One region of the Paenibacillus sp. EB106-06-01-XG199 genome, then DNA from elsewhere that is predicted to be linked to it. Evidence: predicted binding sites of a transcription regulator. Region 1 holds the regulator's gene; each other region holds the start of a gene.
What was found. Region 1 encodes Rex, which represses fermentation and respiration genes when NADH is low (regulators of the CRP and FNR family bind a similar motif). Its sites were predicted from a motif close to TTGTGAAATATTTCACAA; they were not measured.

Region 1 (6,005 bases):
CAGGACAACGTAATATCGCGCCTTATTTTATGTACTCCTGCCTCAAGCATTTCTGAGTTCACCTGAACAAAATCATAATCTTCTTTGAAAGCCGGTGGGTCTACGGGGTTCCGGCGGTTTAACTCTTTAGCAGCAACCGGATCAAATTGGGATACCTTGAAATAAGGTAGGATATAAATTTCACAAAATGTCAGAGTAAAAAAACTGCCTATCGCTCCTACAGTTCCAAAATTCCCCTCTGCTGCTTTTGCCTCGGTTGTGCTTTAGTTCAACTTATTAGCAATATTATGCAAAAAAGCGGACAAGCACTGGTCCGCTTTGTCCGCTTTTCATTTGTTATTGCAAGCCTGCCTCTACTTGCTCGGCAAAGTATATCCATCCCCGATTGCTGTACCATCCGCAAAACGAAAGAACTTGTAATAATAACGTCCCTCCTGCTTGTAAAAAAGCTGCCAGGCGTACTCTCCATTATATACTCCCGGAAGCAGCCGTTTAATATCGACGCCGGGTAGCTGGGAGGCTATAATGGAGCGGATTTGCTTCTCCGAGGTTCCTTTGGCCAGCTCTTCCGCATAAACTCCGTTATCACCGCCGGCCGGCTTACCGTCTACGGTGAAACGTACCCACACCATCAGATCCGTACCGGCTTTATTTTTCCCTGTCAGCACCCAGTACACTGAATTTTCGTCCCATACCGATTTCTGCGCCTTGGATATCTCAGTAAGTCCCGCCCGGGTCTTGGCAACTTCTTTGGCCGCGCTGCGTTCATTCCATTGGTCCTTCATGATATAGGCATAAAATTGGCTTAGACCGAACAAAATGAGCAGAAACAGAGCGATCCCCAGCAGAAGCCATTTTTTCCTTTTCCTCAAAATGCAGCTTCCTTTCCTTAATATATGAAACGTTATAATGTCAACTACGGCGGCAGTCGAATTAACGCTTCAGCAGCCCTTCAAAAGTTTCTTGCGCCTTCCGGCGGATTTCTTCCTCGTCCAGTGTCAGGCACTGACCATGCTTCACAATCTGCTTGCCGTTCACCCAGACATGCTCGACATCCTTGGCGCTGGCCGAATACACGGCGTGGGAGAGCAAGTCGCTATGCGGCAGTAAATGGGGCTGGTCGATATCAATCGCAATAAAATCAGCCTTCATCCCTGCTGCAAGGCGGCCCACCTGGTTCAGGAAGATTGATTCCGCCCCGTACTGCGTGGCCATCAGCAGCGCTTCCGGTGCGGGAACTGCGGTAGGATCCCCGCTGACGCCCTTATGGATCAGTGCTGCAAGCCGCATTTCCTCGAACATATCGAGATTATTGTTGCTTGCCGCCCCGTCCGTACCCAGCGAAACTTTGACTCCGGCTCTCAGCAGCTCAGGCACCCGCGCAACCCCGCTGGCCAGCTTCAGGTTGCTGCCCGGGTTATGGGACACCCCCACCTTGTGGCGGGCGAGGATTTCGATCTCCTCATCGTTCAGATGGACACCATGGGCGATTAAGGACGGGCGGGTGAACATTCCCAGCTTCTCCAGGTGCGCTACAGGACGCAGGCCGTAATCAGCGGCATTCTGCTCCACTTCACGCAGCGTTTCCGACATATGCGTATGCATCGGCAGGTCCAGATCATGTGCTGCCTGCACAAACCGCATGAAAAAGTCCGGAGGACAAGTATACGGGGCATGCGGTGAAATCATGGTTGTAATTTTGCCGTCAGCCTTGCCGTGCCAGTTGCGGGCGAACGCAACAGCTTCCGCAAGCTTCTGGTTCTGCACCTCTTCAGGACATAGACCAATAACACCGCGCATCAGCACCGCACGGATGCCGGAATGTTCGACCACCTCGGCCACCCGGTCCATATGATCATACATATCCAAAAAGGTGGTTGTGCCGCCTTTCAGCATCTCCAGAACGGATAAGGAAGTGCCCCAGTAGACATCATCTCCCGTAAACTTCTCCTCCATCGGCCACATTTTCTCCTGCAGCCAGGCTTGAAGGACCATATCATCCCCGTAGCCGCGCAGCAGCGACATCGCAGCATGGCCATGGGTATTGACCAGACCCGGCATGAACAGCAGGCGGCTGCCGTCGAGCGTCACTGTGCCTTGTTCAAAAACGGGTTTCTCTTCCCCTATGTATGTGATCAAATCATTTTCTATAGTCATATAACCGCTCAGGACCGGCTTCTCGCTTCCGGGAACCAGAAAACGTCCGTTTGCAATTATCATCTTATTGCTGCTCATCTGTAATTCCTTCCTTTCCATCATGTAAATAATACGCCAGACTTTGCAGATCAGTCGTAAAGTCGGCAGCATGAATCCGGATGGTTGCAGGTGTCTTCAGAATGACCGGTGCAAAATTCAGGATCGCCTCGATGCCCGATTCTACCAGAATATCAGCCACATTCTGTGCCTCGCTGTCCGGTACAGTGATGATCCCGATCCGGATTCCCTGATCACGGATGGTCTGACTCAGCTCCTCCATTGGCTGAACCGTAAGAGAGTTGATCTTTTGTCCAATCTTGGGAGCGTAAGAATCAAATACAGCGGTGATTTTCATAGTATCCTTCAGATAAGCATTGTAATTGGACAAGGCATGACCGAGGTTACCGGCACCTACCAGGGCCACATTGATTTGTTGATCCAGCTTCAGAATATGACGGATCTTTTCGATGAGATAAGACACGTCATATCCAATGCCTTTTCTGCCGAAATCACCAAAATAGGCCAGATCCTTACGAATCTGCGCCGGATTAAGGTCCAGCTTCTGCCCGAGTTCCTGAGAAGAAACGGTTGAGATTTCACGCTTTTGGAGATCGTTCAGGAAACGCAGGTACACTGGGAGTCTGCGAACGACGGCCTCCGATATTTTATCCGATTTCATGTTTTCTCCTCCTAATTTAGAATTGCACTGACGCGATATCGTATGATAACCACGTGCAGTGCCCGCTCCACGAACGGGACACAGCCTATGGCACAAAGAGATAAAAAAAATTTATATACAATGACAGATTAGGAAACGCCGCCCTCGTCAAGCCATTCCGCAATCCGCGGAACCATCTGATCGGTAAGCATGTGCTCCATCTTCGGACCAGGGAGTGAATACAGGAAGTACTTCCCGTAATAAGCTTCGATGACCCTGGTATCATATACAATAACAATTCCCCGGTCTTGCGCTGTACGAACCAATCGTCCAAAACCCTGCTTGAACCGGATAACTGCTTGTGGAACAGACATTTTCATAAAAGGATTCTTCTTCTGGGCCTGCAGAAGCTCTGCCTTTGCCTCAGCAAGCGGATGATTCGGCGGCTGAAACGGCAGCCTTACAATCGCAAGACAGGTCAGCGCCTCGCCAGGGATGTCGACTCCTTCCCAGAAACTGCTTGTTCCAAGCAATACCGATGCAGAGCTGTCCTGAAAACGCCGGATCAGCTTGCTGCGGCTGCCTCCCTCCACACCCTGGCCCAAAACCGTAATGTCCTGGGAAGCCAAGGCCTCTTTCAGCGGATCATAAACCTGGCGCAGCATTTTGTAGGAGGTGAACAGCACCAGCATCCGCCCCTTGGTCGCCGCCGCCGCTTCAGCCAGCGAATGCACCAGCTTGTCTACAAAACGCGCATCGCCTACGCTGCCCTTAACACTGGGGAAATCGCGCGGGATGACAAGCAGCGCCTGTTCACGGTACTTGAACGGTGAAGGCAGCAGCGCTGTCATGAGACGCCCTTGCTCTGAGGCTTCAGAAAGACCAAGGTTGTCAATCATGAACTGAAAGGACTTGTCGACCGATAACGTGGCCGAGGTCAGCACTATGCTCTTCTTCTTGTCGAAGAACAGATCCTTGAGCTGGCTGCTTACATCGACAGGCACGGCGTAGAGCTGAAGCGACTTGCCCCGGTAGTTGCCGCTCCCTTCCATCCAGTACACGATATTATCGTCACTGAGACCCATAAAGAAGCGGATTTGTTCCCGGATGGATGCCAAATCCTTGAATAAGCCTCCGATATCGGTCACCAGGCTGTCCGAAGACGATTGACTCTCCGTATCGCGCATCTCGCTGAGCATTTTGTCACCCCTGCGGATGATGTCGCTCAGGGCTAAGTGCAGCGTATTCTCCAGCGCCGCCAGCTCTTCCCAATCTTTGGGCTTGCTGCCGGGAAGCAGGCGTGTGACCAGCTGGCCGGCTTCACCTGCCGCTGCATCGCTGCGTTCGGGCAATAGGCCGAACAGCTTGTCGCTCAGTGTATCCCAAGTTTCCTTCACGGTAAGCAGGTCGGGATAGATTTTATCAATTACGCCGCTCCACTCCGAAGCCTGCTCACTGCCCGAGGACTGCAGAGTCTGACGCAGTGCCGGCAGCTGGCCGCTGCGGCTGTCTTTATACAGCCTTGTAAGCGTGTGAGCTACCGTGAAATACTTCATTTGCATGCCCAGATGCTTGCCCGCCACATCCTCCAAATGATGGGCCTCGTCAATGACAAGATGCTCATAAGCCGGAAGCAGCTGGTGCCCGGCTTTGACGTCTGCGAACAGCTTGGAGTGATTGGTAATGACCACATCGGCAATCCCTGCTTCATGTTTGGCCCGGTGGTAGTAGCATTTGCGGAACCACGGACAGGAACGGCCCAGACAGGAATCGGTATCACTGGCTACCGTCTCCCAGAAATCCCCGCCGCGACCGCTCAAATTCAGCTCCTCATCGTCACCCGATTCCGTCTGGGTCAGCCATACGATCATTTGCGCTGCCGTAAGCGCTTCTTCCCGGGGACTTACGAAGTCTTTTTTATTTATTTTATGTTCAAACTTGCGCAGACACAAATAGTGCCCTCTCCCCTTGAATATCGCAGCCTTAAACGGGAAAGGCACAACACTGGTCAGAAGCGGGATATCGCGTTCGCGCAGCTGATCCTGAAGGTTAATGGTATGGGTGCTGACCATAACCTTCTGCCCGGTACGTACGCTCTGATAAATGGCCGGCAGCAGATAACCGAGCGATTTGCCGGTTCCGGTGCCTGCCTCGATCAGCAGATGTTTGTCCTCCTGAAGGGCCGTATTCACTTCGCCAATCATGATCTCCTGGGCTTCCCGGCTTTCATATTGCGGAAGCGTATCCTTAAGCCGTTTGGTCACCTCGGCCATATAATCCTCAAAGGATACATTCTCCACAGGATTGCCAACACCTTCTTCTCTTGGAGGCGCCAGCTCAGTCCAGTCGCCTACAGCCAGTGCAAGCTGACGGTAAAAATTCAGCTCTCCTTCCGGCTGGAAGGTCTCCATCTCGCGCTCCCGCAGCAGGCCGTCAAAATACCAGGCCAAGTCACTGTCTTCATCGGCAAACAGCTCGTTAAGACGCTGAATGGTCAGCAGAGGCAAACTATACAGCTCTTCGAGACATTTAAGCAACACAATCGCTGTAGCTTCTGCGTCACTGTCCGCCTGGTGCGGACGGTCATGAGTGATGCCAAAATGGTTACTTACCGCACCCAGCTGATAGGTCGTTAGTGACGGAAAGCATATTTTAAGGAAATCGATCGTATCCAGAATCCGTCCCTGAAACGGCAAATAGCCGCAGCGGTCTAAAGCATTCTGCAAAAAATGGAAATCAAAAGCAACATTATGTCCAACAAGCACTACATCGTCAAGCAGCGGGACGAGCTCCATCATCATCTCATCCAGCTCTGGCGCATCCTTCACATCTTCATCGGTGATACCGGTCAAGCCCGTAATAAAAGGAGGAATCGGTGTTCCGGGCTTGACGTAAGAACCATACACCCGGGAGATGGACCGGTCTTCTTCTATAATGGCAAGGCCAACCTGGATGATCTCACCCACAGATTGGGTTCCCGTAGTTTCAAAATCAAGCACGGCAAATTTCATTATAAGTTCTATTCCCTTTCACTTGAGACTCTTTATCAGCATAACAGAAGTTACGAAAAAAGGCGATGCACACCGCTTGTTGAAGTGGATGCATCGCTTAAATGAGTGGGCTATGATTACAAAAGCGAAACAAGCTGTTT
Region 2 (6,005 bases), on a different contig from region 1:
CAGGGAGACCAGACCGTCTACACCAAGGGATATGGAATTTCCGGCCCCGATGGCCAGCCCGTTACAGCGCAAACCCCTTTTATTCTAGGCTCGGTCTCCAAATCGTTTACGGCGCTGGCCATCATGCAATTGGTTGAACAAGGGAAGATTGACCTGGATGCGCCGGTACAGCGCTATTTGCCGGACTTCGAGCTTGCCGACAAGGAAGCGTCCAAAACCATTATGGTCCGGCATTTACTGAATCAGAACAGCGGACTGTCCACTTTACATGGGCGGTCAGCTTTTACCAACACGATGCCAACTATAGATGCACTTATACACAATCTGAAAGACACACCATTAACCGGGGCCGTCGGCAACAAGTTTCAATATTCCAATTTCAATTACGATATACTGGGGGGAATTATTCAGGCCGTTTCCGGCAAGTCTTATGCTGAATATATTCAGGATCATGTGTATGCTCCTCTGGATATGCAGAACAGTTTTACTTCTACACCCGAAGCGAAACTACAGGGATTGGCCACAGGCTACAAATCCGTCTTTGGTTTCATGGTTCCTTTTGAGCAGCCGGACAACCAATCTATGCTTGCGTCCGCCTATCTGATCTCAAGCGCAGAAGATATGAACCATTATTTAATTGCGCAAAACAATGGCGGAAGGTTCCATAATCATAGCGTGGCAACTGCGGAAAGTGTTGCGGAAATGCATCAGCCGGCCATAAAAGACCCTACCACCGACGGCAGTGAATACGGTATGGGCTGGGAGATCATTAATGGTATTGTTCAGCATGCGGGTGATGTTGAGAGCTTTCACGCCGATATGAAGCTGGACGGGGACGTAGGTGTTGTGGTATTGATCAATGCCCATGATTATTTGGTCCGCGGCTACAAATTAAGCATGGTGGCTGATGGAATTCTTGACATTATACATGGCCGCGAGCCAGTCGAGGATGTGGGCAGCAATGCCGGTACCCATTTTTTCATTGATCTGGCTTGTTTAGCAGTGGCAATTATGCTGGGAGTGTCGGTTGTCAACCTGTTTAAACGCAAGAAAAGCTTTCGATTTACCCCGTTGCGGACCAGCGTATTCGTATTTTGCCTGCTTTTGTTTAATGTAGTGCTGCCGATTACGGTTTTATACGGTCCTAGTCATATTTTTGCCCCATGGAGAGTGGTGGTCTCCTTTCTGCCTGGGGTTGGACATCTCGTCTTTGTCCTGAGTATCCTATCTCTCGGGATCGGTGCTGCCAAGCTGATTGTATGGGTTCATAATCTGCGTCTGCACAGAATGAAGGGAAGCGGGAAAACGATCGCCAGCTAGAATTGAATAGAGGAACCGGGGCCGACCGCCCCAGCAGGAAGATTCAGTTACTTTAATTGCATTTTGCTTCTGTAGAGGCGGGGCCGCTTACAGAGGTTGGTATTCTACATCGTGGAGTGCCCTGCCTTTATTTGCGAGTCGTTCCTGAAGACCGGCTATGATGACCCGGATGTAATTCTGATTTAAGGTCCATACCGAAGCAGCCGAATACTTGAAAAGCGGCAACCTGGCCGAGAAGGTGATGTACATGTTCAAGCGGTCACCAACCAGGATACCGAGAGCTTAACCTCAACCAGACCGTCGAGTTAGAGTAGAGCAGTCGGTTTCGGAAGCAGGCTCTACACCAGGGAGATTAACAGGATTTATCTGTTGGTCTCTTTTGCTGTGGAGACCGGCATAATTAAATGTCACGCTTAAGGCTGCTCAAGTGTTATATCTATAGTAACAGCACAAATAGAAGAAAGGAGACCAACGTGGATTCTATAGAAGAGAAGATTAAGAGGATACAGGCCGGTGAGGCCCGCCTGTTCTCAGATGTGATCAGGCTGTACCAGCAGCGGATATACCTCTACTGCTTCCGGCTGCTGAACAGCAAGGAAGAGGCGGAGGATGCGGTGCAGGATGTCCTGATTAAGGCCTATCAGAATATCGGGCAATACAAGCCGCAGGCGGATTTCGTATCATGGCTCTACAAGATCGCTTACCACCATTGTCTGAATCAGTTGCGGCGGCAGAAATTTCAGCTTCAACTGCGCAAGCTGCTCCGGCAGGAGGTTGCGGTGAACAGCGCCGAACAAATGGTCGAGAACCGCCTGTTCAGCGAGCCGGTCTCGGCCGCCCTGGGGAAGCTTGATGTGGAAGACCGGAACTTGTTGATTCTGCGAATATATGAAGATAAATCGTTTGCGGAAATCGGCGAAATTCTGGGCGTCAGTACGGCTACCGCACGCAAAAGATATGAACGGACCAGAGGCAAACTTAAAAAAGCGATTGAGAGAAAGGAGAAACAATTATGGGCAAGAGTGAATTGACTTCGGAGGAGCAGTTTCTGAAGGATGGAGACCGTTCGGCCAATTTGATCCCCGTTGATGTTCATGGACCGGTAATGAAAGCGCTCGGGCTTGGCGGGACCTTACCTGCTGCAGAAGAGCAGACAGCGCTGCAGACACTTCCGCCAAACGAAGGGGCTTCTAACGTGATGCGCAGGCTGGAGACAGAAGCTGCGGCTGGGCGGGGCCGGAGGAGATTCCTGCGGATTCCGGTGCAGGGCTGGGTGGCGGCACTCCTTGTATTGGTCTTGCTGGGCGGCGGCTATACCCAGTATTCCGGTGAAGTCCGGCAGGGGGCTGGAGCTCAGTATAAGGTGCTGCCGTATAAGCCGCTTCCGGCGACGACATCAGGTGGTATGATAGAGAAGGCGATAGAACCCTTGATTCCCTTACCTCCCGGGGTACAGCCGAGTACAGAGGATGAAATCTACAAAGAGAATAAACTCTACAACATGAAATATTCAAAGGGCTACAATGACATTGAGACGCTGCTGCTTCCTGGAGAGTATGCCACCTATGTTATCACACGTGAAGACCGGAAAGAAGAATCTCATCTTGGCTTGTACTGCCCGCCGATCATAGTCAAGGACTATTCCACTTATAAGACCAGTGTCGAGAAGCACAACGCTCCGATAGTGAAGCAGCCGGGGTATATGCCGGAAGGGTATGCCTTGGACGAGGCGGCCATCAGGCCTTCTTTCATAAAAGTTCCAGATGAGGAGCAGCTTGAAGGCGGAAGCGTGAGAGACCTGGGAGACAACTTCCGGCTGACCTGGAGAGTGGAGAAGGCGGAGAACATTGCCTATCGTTCTTCTTCACTGGTGTACAAGAAGGGGAAGGTTCAGGTGAGAATCGGTGCCTCGCGTGTTGATGACAAAGACAAACCGGCATATCCGCTGTCGTGGACCAAAACGACAAAGGTGGAGAATATTGAGATTGGCGGCAAGCAGCTCATTTATCTCGAAAACTCCAGCAACAAGGAGATCGATATGGGGTATACGTATAACCTGGTCTGGTCTGACCCCGAAGCGCAGATCGTCTATAATGTGTCGGTTCGCCAGGAGAAATCTGAGTTGACCAAGGATGAGGTCATCCGCATTGCTGCCAGTATGATGCATTAAACGAACGCAGATATTACGCTCAGGGCTGTTTCGCTATCTATGATAGCGGGACAGCCCTCGAGCGTTTTTTGCATGTGCGAAGGACTGCATATTCCATCTTCCGTAAGCGTTCCGCTGCCCCAGCAGCAAAATCCGGTTACTTTAGTTACTAAATGTTTTTTTTAATTACGTAAGCTTCCAAGAACAGCATCTTTGCCGCTATGATTATTGTGAAAATATGCACAAGGGGGCAAAGATTACACATGAAAAAGAAAACAGCAGCTGCTCTTCTTCTCATTCTCTCCGTCATGCTTGTTATCGCTGGATGCGGTAACGGAAACAGCAACAACAATACCAGCAGCAAAGCAAATGAGAACAAGAGCAAGAACAGCGCGACAAACGCGCCAAAAGAAACTGAAGCCGTTTCGGGGGCATCCGAAGCAAGCTATACACCGTTCGATCAATTAAAAGATAAATATGATATTATCATTGTCGGTGCAGGCGGGGCTGGAATGTCTGCTGCACTTGAGGCAAAAGAAAAGGGCATGAATCCGGTTATTTTGGAAAAAATGCCGGTTGCCGGCGGGAATACAACAAAGTCATCTTCCGGAATGAACGCTTCGCAAACGAAATTCCAAAAAGAGCAGGGCATTGAAGACAGCAATGATTTATTTTATGAAGAGACATTAAAAGGCGGTCATGATACCAACGATAAAGAAATGCTCCGTTTCTTCGTTGACAATTCAGCAAGCGCTATTGATTGGTTGGATTCCATCGGAATTCGCTTGAACAACATCACGATTACTGGCGGGATGAAGGAAAAACGTACACACCGTCCTGAAGATGGTTCAGCGGTTGGACAATACCTTGTCAAAGGTTTGGTGAAAAACGTACAAGAAAAAGGCATCCCGCTTTTTGTGAACGCGGATGTCAAGGAGATAACTGAAAAAGACGGCAAGGCAAACGGCGTTAAAGTCCTCTTTAACCAAAAGGATGAAAAAACAATTACAGCAGCTGCTGTAATTGTGACGACCGGCGGTTTCGGCGCAAATATGGATATGATTTCTAAAGTGAGACCTGACTTGGAAGGATATGTGACTACAAACCAGATCGGCAGCACCGGTGACGGCATCCAGATGATTGAGAAGCTCGGCGGCACTACAGTCGATATGGATCAAATTCAGGTTCACCCGACGGTGCAGCAGGAGAAATCCTATCTCATTGGGGAAGCTGTCCGCGGTGAAGGCGCTCTGCTTGTCTCAAGTGAAGGCAGACGGTTCACCAATGAACTGGACACCCGGGACAAAGTCACAGCTGCAATCAATACACTTCCTGAGAAATCAGCTTTCCTTGTATTTGATTCCGGCGTAAAGACCCGTGTTAAAGCGATTGAACAGTACGAAAAGATGGGCTTTGTGATCCAAGGAGATTCTATCGAGGCATTGGCCAAAGAAATGAATGTCCCGGCAGATCAGCTGCAAAAGACACTGGATACCTGGAACAGCTCAGTGAAGAATAAAAAGGATGCTGAATTTGGCAGAACTACAGGAATGGACAATGACTTGTCCGGTTCGCCATACTATGCAATTAAAATCGGCCCCGGGATTCATTACACGATGGGCGGCGTAAAAATTAACACGAACACAGAAGTGCTGAATAAAGACGGCAAACCTATTACAGGACTATTTGCGGCTGGGGAAGTTGTGGGCGGACTGCACGGACAAAACCGGATTGGCGGCAACTCTGTAGCGGAAATCATTATTTTCGGCCGTCAAGCAGGTATTAAATCTGCTGAATTTGTAAAAGCACAATAAGTAATCAATACCTCTTCTACTAGGCAAAACAAAAGCTTGGGCTCAACAGAGTCCAAGCTTTTTGCTGCTTTTATGCCTGTACGGCGGGAGAAGGAGACGGCTTCGTTGTCCGGGTCAGCGAGAACAGCTCAAGTTCCTGCCGGTAATTGCCGGCAAGGGTGTCGGCCATAAGCTCGGCAGCGATCATGCTGTAGACCGTGCCGTTTCCGCCATAGCCTTCAATGAAATAGCAATGCGGAAATTCTGGATGAGGGCCTATATAGGGCAGTCCGTCCCGGGTAGAGCCGAAGACGCCTCCCCATGAATATTCTGTTTCAATCCCCCGGATTTCCGGGAAAAGGGCTTCCAGCTCTTCAAGCAGCCGCTGGCCCTGGGAGAGCACGCGGATATCCCGGCGCTCCGGATCGGTCAACGGCTCATCTTTGCCTCCCGCAATAATGCGGTTATCCGGCGTAGTACGGAAATAGAGGTACGGGCGGGCAGTTTCCCAGATCAGGCTCCGCTCATACCACTTAGGCAAATGTTTAAGCGGTTTTGTCATAATGGCGTAGGTATTAATGAGCTTAGCGCCACGGTCTTTTTTCATCTCCTGGGTTTCGTAGCCCAAGGCAAAAATCACCTTCTTGGCGAAGATCCGTCCGTTCCCGGTAATGCAGGTTACACCCTCGGTGCTGTATTCATAATGCCTTGCCCGGGTATGCTCATAGACGCGGACTCCGTTG
Region 3 (6,005 bases), 290 kb from region 1:
TGTCAGTGCAATCCCGAAGGAGGTACCCATCACAAGCGGCTGAAAAGGAGATTTGGCCGCCGCTAGCGGTGCGCCGAGTGAGAAAATAAGAATGATTCCGATCCCAACGTAAGCCCCGGCCAATAATGCAGCCAGAAAATACCTCGGCAGACTCTCGTTCATTTTGTCGCGTTTGCCTACTGCTGTTTCTACGATGTTCTCGACACTTTGCGTAAACATCTCTCCACCCCGCCATTTCTCATCTTAATTTAGCTTTGAAAAACTGCCTGTTGCAGGCTGACTTTCACAATATCTCCGTCCAGAGAAACGGGAAAGGTTGCTACTGTACCGTGGTCCGGTGCCTGAACCTCGCCGCTGCGAAGGTCAATCTTCCAGTCATACAGCGGATCGTATAAATAATGTCCCGATACGATTCCCTCAGCGAGAGGCCCACCCTTGGGATGAGGGCTGCTGTTCTCTACGGCATAGAAAGCTCCGTCCGAGGTGCGGAATATGGCCAGCTCCAGATTCCCGGCTGTTACAACACGTCCAATTTGCGGCAGGAAACTCTGTACCGGTCCTACGGCGTATTCTTGTTTTGCGCTATCCATTGTTCTCTCTCCTTTTGGGTTAATATTAGACTCTTGCCTTCTCAAACAGCGCGGTGCGCGTGCTGTCGTCATTCAGCATTTTTTTCCAAGGATCAGTTACCTGAGCCAGGGCAAAATCAATCCGTGCAGCCAGCTCCTTGCGGTTGTCCTCATTGTTCAGAATCACGTTCTGGATATTTTCCAGTCCCATGCGTTCGACCCATTCCGAGGTTCTTTCCAGGTAATTTCCGGTTTCACGGTAATACTGAATCACGGCGGAGCAGATTTCGATCAGCTCATCATCGGTTTTCACCTTGCAGAAGGCATCGGCTATCCGCGGTTTGATCCCGCCGTTGCCGCCAATGAACACTTCCCAGCCGCCGTCGTTGCCGACGATGCCGATATCCTTCGTGCAGGATTCCGCACAGTTGCGCGGGCAGCCGTTAACTGCTATTTTGAATTTGGCCGGCAAATCAAGGCGCTCATATTTACGTTCAATAAAAGCTCCCATACCCATGGAATCCTGTGTCCCGAAGCGGCAGAACTGCGAACCTACACAAGTTTTTACCGTACGAAGCGATTTCGCATAGCCATAACCGGAAGGCATATCCAGCTCTTCCCATACTTTAGGCACATCCTCTTTTTGGATACCGACCAAATCCAGACGCTGACCACCGGTCACTTTTACAACCTTCACGTTATATTTCAAGGAAACATCGGCAATTCGTCTCAGGTCTTCCGGTGTAGTTACCCCGCCGTACATCCGAGGAATAACGGTAAAGGTGCCGTCTTTCTGGATGTTCGCACTCATCCGTTCGTTGACGAACCGCGATTCCTTCTCATCCTCATGGGTATCCGGGTAGATCATGCCAAGATAATAGTTCACAGCCGGACGACATTTGGAGCAGCCTTCCGCTTGTTTCCAGCCCAGCACATTCATAACCTCTTTGGTCGTTTTCAAGCCTTTAGCGGTAATCTCTGCTACAATCTCATCGCGGCTCAAGGTGGTGCATCCGCAAATCCCCTGCTTCGCACTTTCCTGGAAGCTGTCACCGAGAACAAACTGCAGAATCTGCTCGACAACCGGCTTGCAGCCACCGCAGGAGCGGGTAGCTCCGGTGCAGGCTTTAATTTCGTCTACCGTGGTAAAACCATTCTCCGTAACGGCATCAACGATCGCCTTCTTGGTCACGCCGTTGCAGCCGCAGACAATCTCCTCATCAGCCATCGCTTCGACTGACATGCCTTTTTTTGCACTGCCTCCGCCGCAGCAGCCCGTGCCCATTACTTCGCCATAAATTTCGTCGGTCATTTCGGTGCCCTGCTTGACCAGCTTCTGCAGACTGGCGGACTCAGTCACATCGCCGAACAGGACTGCTCCGACAATAATATTGTTTCTGAGCAGAATTTTCTTATAGGTTCTCTTCCATTCATCTTTTGCCGAAATGACGGTATGTTCCGCTGTTTCAGTGAAATCACCGGCAGAGAAGACATCCACTCCGGAGATCTTCAGCTTGGTGGCTACGACAGAACCTTCATACGGCTGGGTGGAGGCGCCGCACAAATGCTTTGCCAGCACCATCCCCTGCTCGAACAGCGGAGCTACCAGCCCGTAGCAGGTGCCGCGGTGCTCTGTACATTCTCCTACAGAATAGACATCCGCCATCGAGGTCTGGAGATAATCGTTCACGACAATTCCGCGGTTAACTGTGATGCCGCTGTCTTTGGCCAGTTGGACGTTCGGTTTGATTCCGACAGCCATCACTACAAAATCTGATTGCAGCTCGGTTCCATCACTGAAACGCAGGCCGTTTACCCGTTCCTCCCCGGTCAGCTCAACCGTCTGTTTGCCCATGGCAAACTTCACACCCTGGCGCTCAAGCTCGGCTTGAAGCATGGAGGAAGCAGTATGGTCAAGCTGACGCTCCATCAAATCCTCCAGCAGATGTACGACGGTAACATCCATGCCGAGGTTCACAAGTCCTTTGGCTGCTTCAAGACCAAGCAGTCCGCCGCCGATCACCGCAGCTGTGCGGTATTGCTGTGCCGCAGCCAGCATGGCGTCGCAATCCGCAATGTCACGGAAGCCTACAACTCCATCCTTTGTGCTGCCCGGTACAGGCAGAATGAATGAATTTGAGCCTGTTGCAATAATAACTTTATCGTAAGGAACCGACATTCCATTATCTGTAATGATCTGACGGGAGGCTTCATCAATCCGGACAACAGTGGTCCCAGTATGCAGAGTAATATTGTTATCCTCATACCACTGGCGGTCGTTCAGAATGATATCCTCAATGCTCTTGCTTCCTTCTAGGACATAGGACAGCATGATCCGGTTGTAGTTGGGATGAGGCTCGCTTCCAAAGATCGTAATATCATAAGCGCCGCCAAGCTTAAGGATCTGTTCGATAGTGCCTACGCCAGCCATACCATTCCCTATCAAAACTAACTTTTCTCTCTCCACGGTCACTGTTAAGACCCTCCTCAATGCTTCTGGATTTCTTCATATACATCTCTGATAACAAAATTATACGTTTTAAATTTGAAGAGCATTTGTGATTCAAATCACAATAAATGTGAATGTTTTCACATATTTTTATGCCAGCTTATGTTAGGTTTATTGGTCAAAGAAAAATAGCCAGCTTCCCTTATGCTTCCTCTTGCATTAAGGAAAACTGGCTATGATATTTATCCTCTTACCGGAGAACCAGTGAAATCTCGAGTAAATCTTGAGGTCTCAGCTTCATATCAATTCCGCTGTCAAGCAGCGTCTTGTCGTTCACCTTCAGCTTCCAGTCTTCACTGGTGAGCGGAGTGTACCCCATGACCGTGAGTACCGTCTTGTTGTCTTCTGCCAACTGAACAATTCCGCTGCTCTTCAGCAGACCCCGGACAGACAGGTCCTCGCTATAAGATAAAATATGTGAATGTGTCAGTTCAGGCTGCTCACTCCCGCCGTTCACCGTAAGAATAATGGGCAGAAGCGGGGCATCTCCGGCTGCCGGCTTCGCAGTAATAACAATCGCCTGCTCCCGCGAGACTGGACTATTCCAATCGGTTATGATTTTGCCGCCAAGCTGAATCTGCCAGATCATGTCCGGGGCAAGAAAAATTTTATTGACTGCCAGTATGCTAAATCCGTCTTCGGCAAAAGTAACGACACCGCTACTCTTCAGCAGCTCTATAAGCGTTATTCCTGGCTTGTATGCTTCGACGAGCTGTCTCCCCGAGTTCCCTGCCAGCTCATTATCACCGGCCATTAGTGAAAAAGCCGGGCCTGCAGCCCCGGCTGCGGCATTGTTTCCGTTCGTATCTGAACCAAATGACGAGCATCCGCCTACCGTCGCAATGATAATTAAACCTACCCATAAACGCCACAGAAATTTCGTGGACATTCCCGGCACCGCCCTCTTCCGCCCGATCATAACCTCAATCATTTTTCTCAGGTCTTTAGTCATTATGTATACTATCTTTTAAGAATAACGCAAACTAGCTTTGTTCTCAAACGATAAATTCAGGTTTTTAATCTGGCAGCGAGACGGTACAGAATAAAAAAAAGTCCCCGCAGGGACTTTGAGAGAACAACATGCTCTATTTTACTGATAACGCAGGAACAAGATGTTATTCTCCAGATGCACATGCTCGAAGGTCATTCCCTCTAGCTCCTCCAGGCGGGCATAGGTCAGGCGGTAGGTTGTGCAGGCATGCTCTGGCGGAGTGAAGTCGTTTGTAACTCTGCGGAGCTCCCGCAAAATCTCACCCGCTCCATCATGTTCTTCTTCCAGTGTATGCAGCAGCCCGCGCAGCTCGGCCAATCCTTCTTCGCTCGGATTCTCGGAGTAGGCCAGCATCTTAGGGAATTCGGATTCTTCCTCCTTCGCTGTATGCTGGAGCAAATCTTCCCGCAGGAGGTTGAACAACCGGTAAACTTCAGCCAGATGCGGAGAATCCTCGCCATGGACGCGGAATACCTTGGTTACATTCTGACTGATCAGGGGCAGCTCTTCGCGCAAGTAGTGGTGATGCTTGCCCACAATATACTCAACCAGCTCAGCGGAGGATGCCTCATTCCAGGCAGTGTCCACATCAAGCACCGGATGCTCTTTCAGCAGCTTATGCAGATCTGCAAGCAGTGTCTCCGAATCAAGCCCTTTCTCAGCTGCCACTTCGGCCAGCGGCTTTGCGCCCCCGCAGCAGAAATCGATCCGCTGTCCCTTGAAATAATCTGCCGCCTTCGGGAATTGCAGTACAATATCTCTGACCATGTCCGCTCCGGTAAATTGGATAGGCGCTGCCGCAGAATCGCTTCCCGCATTGTCCCGTGTTCCTGTAATTGTATTATTGAATTGATTGGCCGTCATGATGGCCCCTCCCTTACGTTATTGGTTTCTGTTACCCTTCCACCTTAACGCCCAGAGAAGCTCAAGCTAGTGATTGAACGCACTGAATATATAAAATTTTATTGAACGTCAAATGTAATATTCGATAACTTTGAAAATTCCGAAAGCTTTTCCACTTTTTCATTATAAACACAAAACGCTTTGCTTAGAATTTTTAGATTTTTAACAAACTTATCATAATATCCAATTTCATTCATCAATCCCCTCATCCCTTCCGATAGATTTGTTAATTTTATATATTCTGCCTGCATATCAGGATCGTCTTTTAATCGGTAAGTATAATCAGAAATTTTCTCTCGTTCATTTACAAATCCCTCCTCTGTTATGGTAAGCCATTTCTCGATATAGTCATGAATATATTTTTCATACTTTTCAATATCTTTAATGGTCAGCTTTTCGTACATGTCTACTATTTCTTGGGGATATTTTATCGCTTCGACTTCATCTAAGAATTTAATTATGGAAATCCATGCTTCCTCTTTTTCCGGCGTATCTATAGGTTCATTTAAGAAAGAACTGTATTGCATGATCAACATCTTCCCAAAGTTCCCTGGAAAAATACGCTCAATCTGCTTTTTCATAAAGCCCTCTCTGCTTCGCTCATCCAGCTCAAGAGTTTTACTCAGAACCGATAGCTGTTTTGTTAATTGCAGAAGTCCAATCTCATCAGAATCAAAACTGCTCAGGCTGGATCGAAGCACATTTTTTCTTTTTTCAAGTCTTCTGATCTCACTGTCAAGTCTTGCCAAGTGTTGCTCTAAACAATCTTTTAACCTTTGAGGGTTCGATATCATTGTTTTGATATCTTTCAGGGGTACATCAAATTGTCTCAAAACAGATATTTGCACCAATACATCGGCATCACTTAGCGAATACTCCCGATAATTGTTTTCAGCATTAACATGAGGGCTTACTAACCCTTCTTCCTCGTAATAGTTTATTGCTTTTTTGGTAAGGCCCGTAATATCCATAATCGCACTTATTTTCATCAATAACACCTCCTTGTAATAAAATAAGCTAATACCCAAGGGAA
Region 4 (6,005 bases), on a different contig from region 1:
CATTGGTGATTTGGAACAGGCAAGCCGCGAAGAAATCGCCAGACGGCTGCAGCAGACCTATGCCTACTACGGGCCGGAACTGGAAAAGACGCTGGACAGCCTGGACATCTTTGTACATACAATGCAGGATGGAGATTATGTATTGATCTCAGACGGGGAGTGGGCCTACCTTGGCGACCTGGGCGATTATTTCTATGAGGAAGCCTGCGACCATCCGGAAGATGGCCGTTGTCACCGGAGAGGGGTAACCTGGCTGAAGAGCTTGTTGAGTGCAGAGCTGAATCCCATGATGGGTGAACTGCTGGCAGATACCCTGCCAGTCTCGCAGTATATAGGAACACTGCCGCCTGAAAGGCTGGATCTGTGGCTGGAGGATGCGGGTCTGACCGGCAGTGAGCAAGCGAAGCACACGGTAAAAGTTGATGAAGAGATCATTGCTGAAGCGCTGTCTGTTCTCACGGCTGCGCTGCACAGTGAAGATGCCGAGCGGCGGGAGCGGGCGGCTGCGGCCATTCTCTATTATGCGAAATGAAAGCTAACCAGAGGTGAAATTAAAGCGATTTCACTATATAATAAAGTGATGTTGTACGAAGCCTATTAAGTAAGATGCTGCTCTACAAAACTAAGCAGATGCTTCCGAAGCGAGTTTGTACGATCCAATCAAGGAAGCAGATGCTCACAAACTTTCAGGAGGTTCCAATGGCCATTCAATATTTATCCGACGAACGTATCTTTCATCTTCAGAGCAAGGCAACCAGCTACGTGATTCAGTTGCTGCCTACCGGAGTTCCGGCGCATGTATATTGGGGAAGGAAAATCCGTTCAACCGGTCTGTCCTCCATCCTCCAGCGGACTGAACGCTGCTCCTTCTCGCCAGCTCCATATCCTGAGGACATGTCTATCTCTTACGATACAATAGCACAGGAGTACCCGGTTTATGGTGTGGGTGATTTCCGCCATCCAGCCTACCAGATCCAGGCTGAGAACGGAACTACGGCTTCCGAGGCGCTGTATGACAAACACCGCATTTACCGGGGAAAGCCTGCTCTTGAGGGGCTGCCAGCTACATATACTGAGCATGAAGAGGAAGCCGATACATTGGAGATCGAGTTGCTCGATCCTGTGGCCGGACTGCGGATTATCCTCAGCTATACCGTATTTAATGAATTGAACGCCATTACCCGTTCTGTGCGGTTTGTCAATGAAGGCAGCCAGTCGCTGAGGCTGCTGCGTGGACTCAGCATGAGTGTGGATTTCCGTGACTCGAATTACGATATGCTTCATTTGTCCGGGTCCTGGGCGAGGGAGCGATATGTGGAACGCAGAGCGCTTGCTTCCGGCATGCAGGGTATCGAGAGCCGCCGGGGAGCGAGCAGCCATGCGCAGAATCCATTTATCGCCCTGCTGTCCAAAGGTGCGGATGAGGACCATGGCGATGTATATGGCGTCAGTCTGGTTTACAGCGGCGGATTTAGCGCACAGGCTGAGGTTGAGCCGTACAAGACAACCCGTTTATCCATCGGGATTAATCCTTTCGACTTCAACTGGCTGCTGGAGCAGGGACAGGCGTTCCAGACTCCGGAAGCTGTACTGGTCTTCTCGGCGGATGGCATCGGTTCGATGTCACGGACCTATCATAAGCTGTACCGTACCCGGCTGTGCCGCGGCACCCACCGCGACCGTACACGGCCAGTACTCGTCAATAACTGGGAAGCGACTTATTTCAATTTCACCGCCGACAAGATTGAAGACATCGCCCGCGCCGGCAGCGAGCTTGGTCTGGAGCTGTTTGTGCTGGATGACGGCTGGTTCGGTCACCGCAATGATGACCGCAGCTCACTGGGGGACTGGTTCGTGGACGCGAATAAGCTGCCCAAGGGATTGGATGATCTGGCCAAGCGTGTAAACGGGCTGGGCCTGCAATTTGGCCTCTGGTTCGAACCGGAGATGATTTCTCCGGACAGCGAACTGTACACCCGGCATCCCGATTGGTGCCTGCATGTGCCGGACCGCCGCAGAACAGAAGGACGGATGCAGCTTGTGCTCGATTTCTCCCGTGAGGATGTCTGCCAGGCGATCGGCGACAGGATAGCCGATGTGCTGAGCAGCGCGCCAATCTCCTATGTGAAATGGGATATGAACCGCAATATGACCGAAATTGGCTCCGCGCTGCTGCCGCCGGAAAGACAGCGGGAAACGGCGCACCGTTATATGCTCGGTCTTTATGGAGTGCTTGAACGGATTACCTCGGAGTTTCCGGATGTCCTGTTTGAGAGCTGCTCCGGCGGGGGAGGGCGCTTCGATCCGGGAATGCTCTATTATATGCCGCAGACCTGGACAAGCGATAATACTGATGCGATCAGCAGGCTCAAAATCCAGTACGGAACCAGCATCGTCTATCCGCTCAGCTCCATGGGCAGCCATGTCTCGGCCGTGCCGAACCATCAGGTACACCGTAATACTTCTCTTGAACTGCGCGGACATGTCGCAATGTCAGGCAATTTCGGCTATGAGCTGGATCTGACAAAGTTTACAGTAGAAGAGAACGAAACAGTAAAAGCACAGGTAGCGCTCTACAAGGAGCTGCGGCCGCTGGTGCAGTTCGGGGAGCAGTACAGACTGCTCAGCCCGTTTGAAGGCAACGAGACCGCATGGCTGATTGTGGCTGAAGATAAATCTGAGGCTGTTGTCGTGTATGCCCGGACACTGGCCGAGCCCAATGATTCACTGTATTATCTGCGCCTGAATGGACTGGATCCTGAAGCGGATTATGAGTGGCTGGAAGGCGGAGGCGTGTACGGAGGAGATCATCTTATGTATGCGGGGCTGCCATTGCCGAATCTGCACGGTGATTTCCAGAGCGTGCTCTGGCGTTTCCGCAGAGTCTAGGATTTAGCCGTTTATATTTTCACAAAAGGCCTTGCCGCGATACTGCGGCAAGGCCTTTTTGCATGCCAGACGGGTCCATCTCAGAAGAATTCAACAAACTCATTTACCGGCTTGCGGTAGCCGCGCGGTCTGATCTTGCGTTTGTAGTCCTTGCCGATGGTAATCATCAGAGCCGGCACAAGATGGTCCGGGATATTGAGGGTGGCCTTGATGGCTTCGGGATCAAAGCCGATCATCGGGCAGGTATCCCAGCCTTTATCCTTGGCAATCAGCATGAACTGCATGGCGGACAGGGAGGCGTTGCGAATGGCTTCATCACGCTGGAAAGCATCATTTCCTTCATAGGCATCGTTGATGGATTGGATGGTGTTGTCATATTCCTCCTGGCTCATAGCGCCAAGCAATTTCAGTCCGCTGTAAATTTCCGGTGCCTGCTGATAGGCATGCTTATCTCCGAGCACAATAATAACGGCGGAAGCTGTGTGGATTTTATATTGGTCATAAGCACCTCTGCGGATTTCCTCCTTCAGTGCCGGATCGCTGATCACCTTATAATGTGTATGCTGCAAATTGGAGCTTGAAGGGGCGAGCCGGGTGAGAGAGAACATGTCCTCCAGCTCGTTTTGCGGGATCTTGATCCCTTCCACGAAATTCATAGCTGATCTGCGGGATTGCACCAAATCTGTAAAAGTACTCATGATAAATACCTCCAAATGGTTATAAATTGATAGTTAATAAATATCAATAACTTATGTAAATAAACTTACTTACAAATGGTTACTTACTTAAGATAGCACGGCAATTGGGAATCGTCAATGATGAATTACACTAAATCGTGAAATTAAGTTCGAATAGAAGAAAATTAATAAAAACGACAGAAAAGAAGTGATTTTAATCACAAAATAAGGTTATAGAGGCAAAAAGATTGTGACGTTTATTACATAATGGGTGTTATAATAGACGCATGGGTTATTGAATTGACTATTATCAAGCGTTACAAGCTAATGCAGAGGAGAGTCCAACAATGTCAGAAACAATTACGCAAACCACTCCTGAACAGGAAGCACCGCAAACCTCTTTAACCAAAGAGGATGTTCTGGATCAGCTTTTGAAGCCGGAAGTTCAGGAATCATTAACAACCTTGATAGAACAGCTGCCGCAGCTTACACAGCTTGTAGGTGTATTAACGAAGTCTATGGACTTTGTACAGTCGGTTGCATCCGATGAAGTACTCAAGAATGATACGGTGGGCGCTATTAAAGAAATTGCCGAGCCGGTAGTAGGTTCCGTCAAGAATATGGCGGCTACTGTGATCGAGGCGAAAGACCGGGCAAATGAAAGCAGCGAGACGATCAGCGTGTTCGGAATGATGAAGATGATTAAGGATCCGCAGGTTCAGAAGCTTCTCCGTTTTATGAATGCTTACCTGCAAGTCAGCGGCGAACGCAGCCAGCAGAAATAATTAATTCTAATCTCATACGTAAGGACGGAGGAAACATCATATGTCAAAACATATTGTTATTCTAGGAGCAGGTTACGGCGGATTGCTGAGTGCCTTGACAGTGCGCAAATATATGAGCAAGGCTGAGGCAAAGATCACAGTTGTCAACCAGTATCCAACCCACCAGATTATTACCGAATTGCATCGTCTTGCCGCAGGCAGCGTGGAAGAGAAAGCTGTTGCTATGCCGCTGGCGAAGCTTTTTGCCGGTAAAGACATTGATCTTAAAATTGCCAAAGTAAAATCCTTCTCCGTTGAAAGCAAACAAATTGCGCTCTCGGATGGCACGAATCTAACTTACGACGCCCTTGTTGCGGGCCTTGGCAGCACGACGGCTTATTTTGGAATTCCGGGACTTGAACAATACAGCATGGTATTGAAATCGGCTGCTGACGCCAATAAAATTCACGGTCATATCGAAGACCGGATCCGTGAGTACGCAAAAACCGGCAATGAAGCTGACGCGACGATTCTAATCGGCGGTGGCGGATTGACGGGTGTTGAGCTTGTAGGTGAAATTGCGGACGTGCTGCCCAAGCTCACCAAACGTTATGGGGTGGATCAAAAAGAGATCAAGCTGCTGCTCGTGGAAGCAGGTCCGAAGATTCTCCCGGTACTGCCCGATCACCTGATCGAACGCGCTACATCAAGTCTTGCTGCACGCGGCGTACAATTCCTGACCGGTCTAGCCGTTACCAATGTGGAGGGCAACACCATTGATCTGAAGGATGGCCAAAAAATTGTGGCCAACACGTTCGTATGGACCGGCGGTGTACAAGGAAATCCGCTGATCGGTGAATCCGGTCTTGAAGTTAACCGTGGACGTGCAACGGTAAATGAATTCCTGCAATCCACATCGCATGCCGATGTATTTGTTGCCGGTGACAGTGCCGTTGTATTTGCTCCGGACGGCCGTCCTTATCCGCCGACTGCACAAATCGCCTGGCAGATGGGTGAGCTGATCGGCTATAATCTGTATGCTTACCTTAACAATAAATCGCTGGATACCTTCAGTCCGGTCAATTCGGGCACACTGGCCAGCCTGGGCCGTAAAGACGGGGTTGCTATTATCGGCGGCAACTCAACGCCATTGAAAGGCTTGCCTGCAACGATGATGAAAGAAGCAAGCAACATCCGTTATCTGACACATATCAAAGGGTTGTTCAGTCTGGCGTATTAATATTCATTAGCCGGCTTTTCTGCTTATAGGATCCCCTTTTAGTTACCCGAAAACACCTGGTTTTTTTTGAGGTGCGGGTGCTGGAAGGGTTTTTTTCTGTGCTGAATTAGTTCAGGATGCGAAGTGCGCTTTGAAATCCTGCCATAATTGAGGGTGCCCGGAGAAATTCTATTTGATATAATGGAATATGTTTTATACCATTCAGTGGTTTTATAGGAGGATTTAAACATGGGATTTAAAGAAAACGATATCATTTTGTTCCAGGGTGACAGTATCACTGATTGCGGGCGCAATTATGAAGACGCTTCCTCATTGGGCGTAGGTTATGCAATGATGGCTGCCGCACGTCTTGGGCTGCAGTATCCGGAGAAGAATCTGACGTTCATTAACCGGGGAGTCAGCGGTAACCGCATTACAGATTTGCAGCAGCGCTGG

Region 2: a site for Rex is predicted at 3,698-3,715, ahead of AC3WT9_RS15870 (flavocytochrome c). Genes of this name have one in related genera too.
Region 3: a site for Rex is predicted at 3,147-3,164, ahead of nirB (nitrite reductase large subunit NirB). Genes of this name have one in related genera too.
Region 4: a site for Rex is predicted at 3,815-3,832, ahead of AC3WT9_RS08875 (helical membrane plugin domain-containing protein). Genes of this name have one in related genera too.

The regions. Positions count from the first base shown of each region.
Region 1 covers NZ_JBYTDQ010000003.1:29,881-35,885, forward strand. The annotation lists gene AC3WT9_RS10900 (cell wall elongation regulator TseB-like domain-containing protein) at 354-872, opposite strand; gene AC3WT9_RS10905 (amidohydrolase) at 934-2,235, opposite strand; gene AC3WT9_RS10910 (redox-sensing transcriptional repressor Rex) at 2,222-2,914, opposite strand; gene dinG (ATP-dependent DNA helicase DinG) at 3,004-5,865, opposite strand; gene AC3WT9_RS10920 (tetratricopeptide repeat protein) at 5,982-6,005, opposite strand, start outside.
Region 2 covers NZ_JBYTDQ010000004.1:132,702-138,706, reverse strand. The annotation lists gene AC3WT9_RS15885 (serine hydrolase domain-containing protein) at 1-1,320, shown strand, start outside; gene AC3WT9_RS15880 (RNA polymerase sigma factor) at 1,794-2,351, shown strand; gene AC3WT9_RS15875 (DUF4367 domain-containing protein) at 2,333-3,490, shown strand; gene AC3WT9_RS15870 (flavocytochrome c) at 3,733-5,283, shown strand; gene AC3WT9_RS15865 (NAD(P)/FAD-dependent oxidoreductase) at 5,354-6,005, opposite strand, start outside.
Region 3 covers NZ_JBYTDQ010000003.1:317,839-323,843, forward strand. The annotation lists gene AC3WT9_RS12270 (formate/nitrite transporter family protein) at 1-219, opposite strand, end outside; gene nirD (nitrite reductase small subunit NirD) at 249-590, opposite strand; gene nirB (nitrite reductase large subunit NirB) at 616-3,042, opposite strand; gene AC3WT9_RS12285 (hypothetical protein) at 3,269-4,030, opposite strand; gene ric (iron-sulfur cluster repair di-iron protein) at 4,169-4,837, opposite strand; gene AC3WT9_RS12295 (MerR family transcriptional regulator) at 5,032-5,961, opposite strand.
Region 4 covers NZ_JBYTDQ010000002.1:637,523-643,527, reverse strand. The annotation lists gene AC3WT9_RS08890 (DUF8426 domain-containing protein) at 1-532, shown strand, start outside; gene AC3WT9_RS08885 (alpha-galactosidase) at 700-2,889, shown strand; gene AC3WT9_RS08880 (nitroreductase family protein) at 2,970-3,587, opposite strand; gene AC3WT9_RS08875 (helical membrane plugin domain-containing protein) at 3,914-4,351, shown strand; gene AC3WT9_RS08870 (NAD(P)/FAD-dependent oxidoreductase) at 4,392-5,570, shown strand; gene AC3WT9_RS08865 (SGNH/GDSL hydrolase family protein) at 5,799-6,005, shown strand, end outside.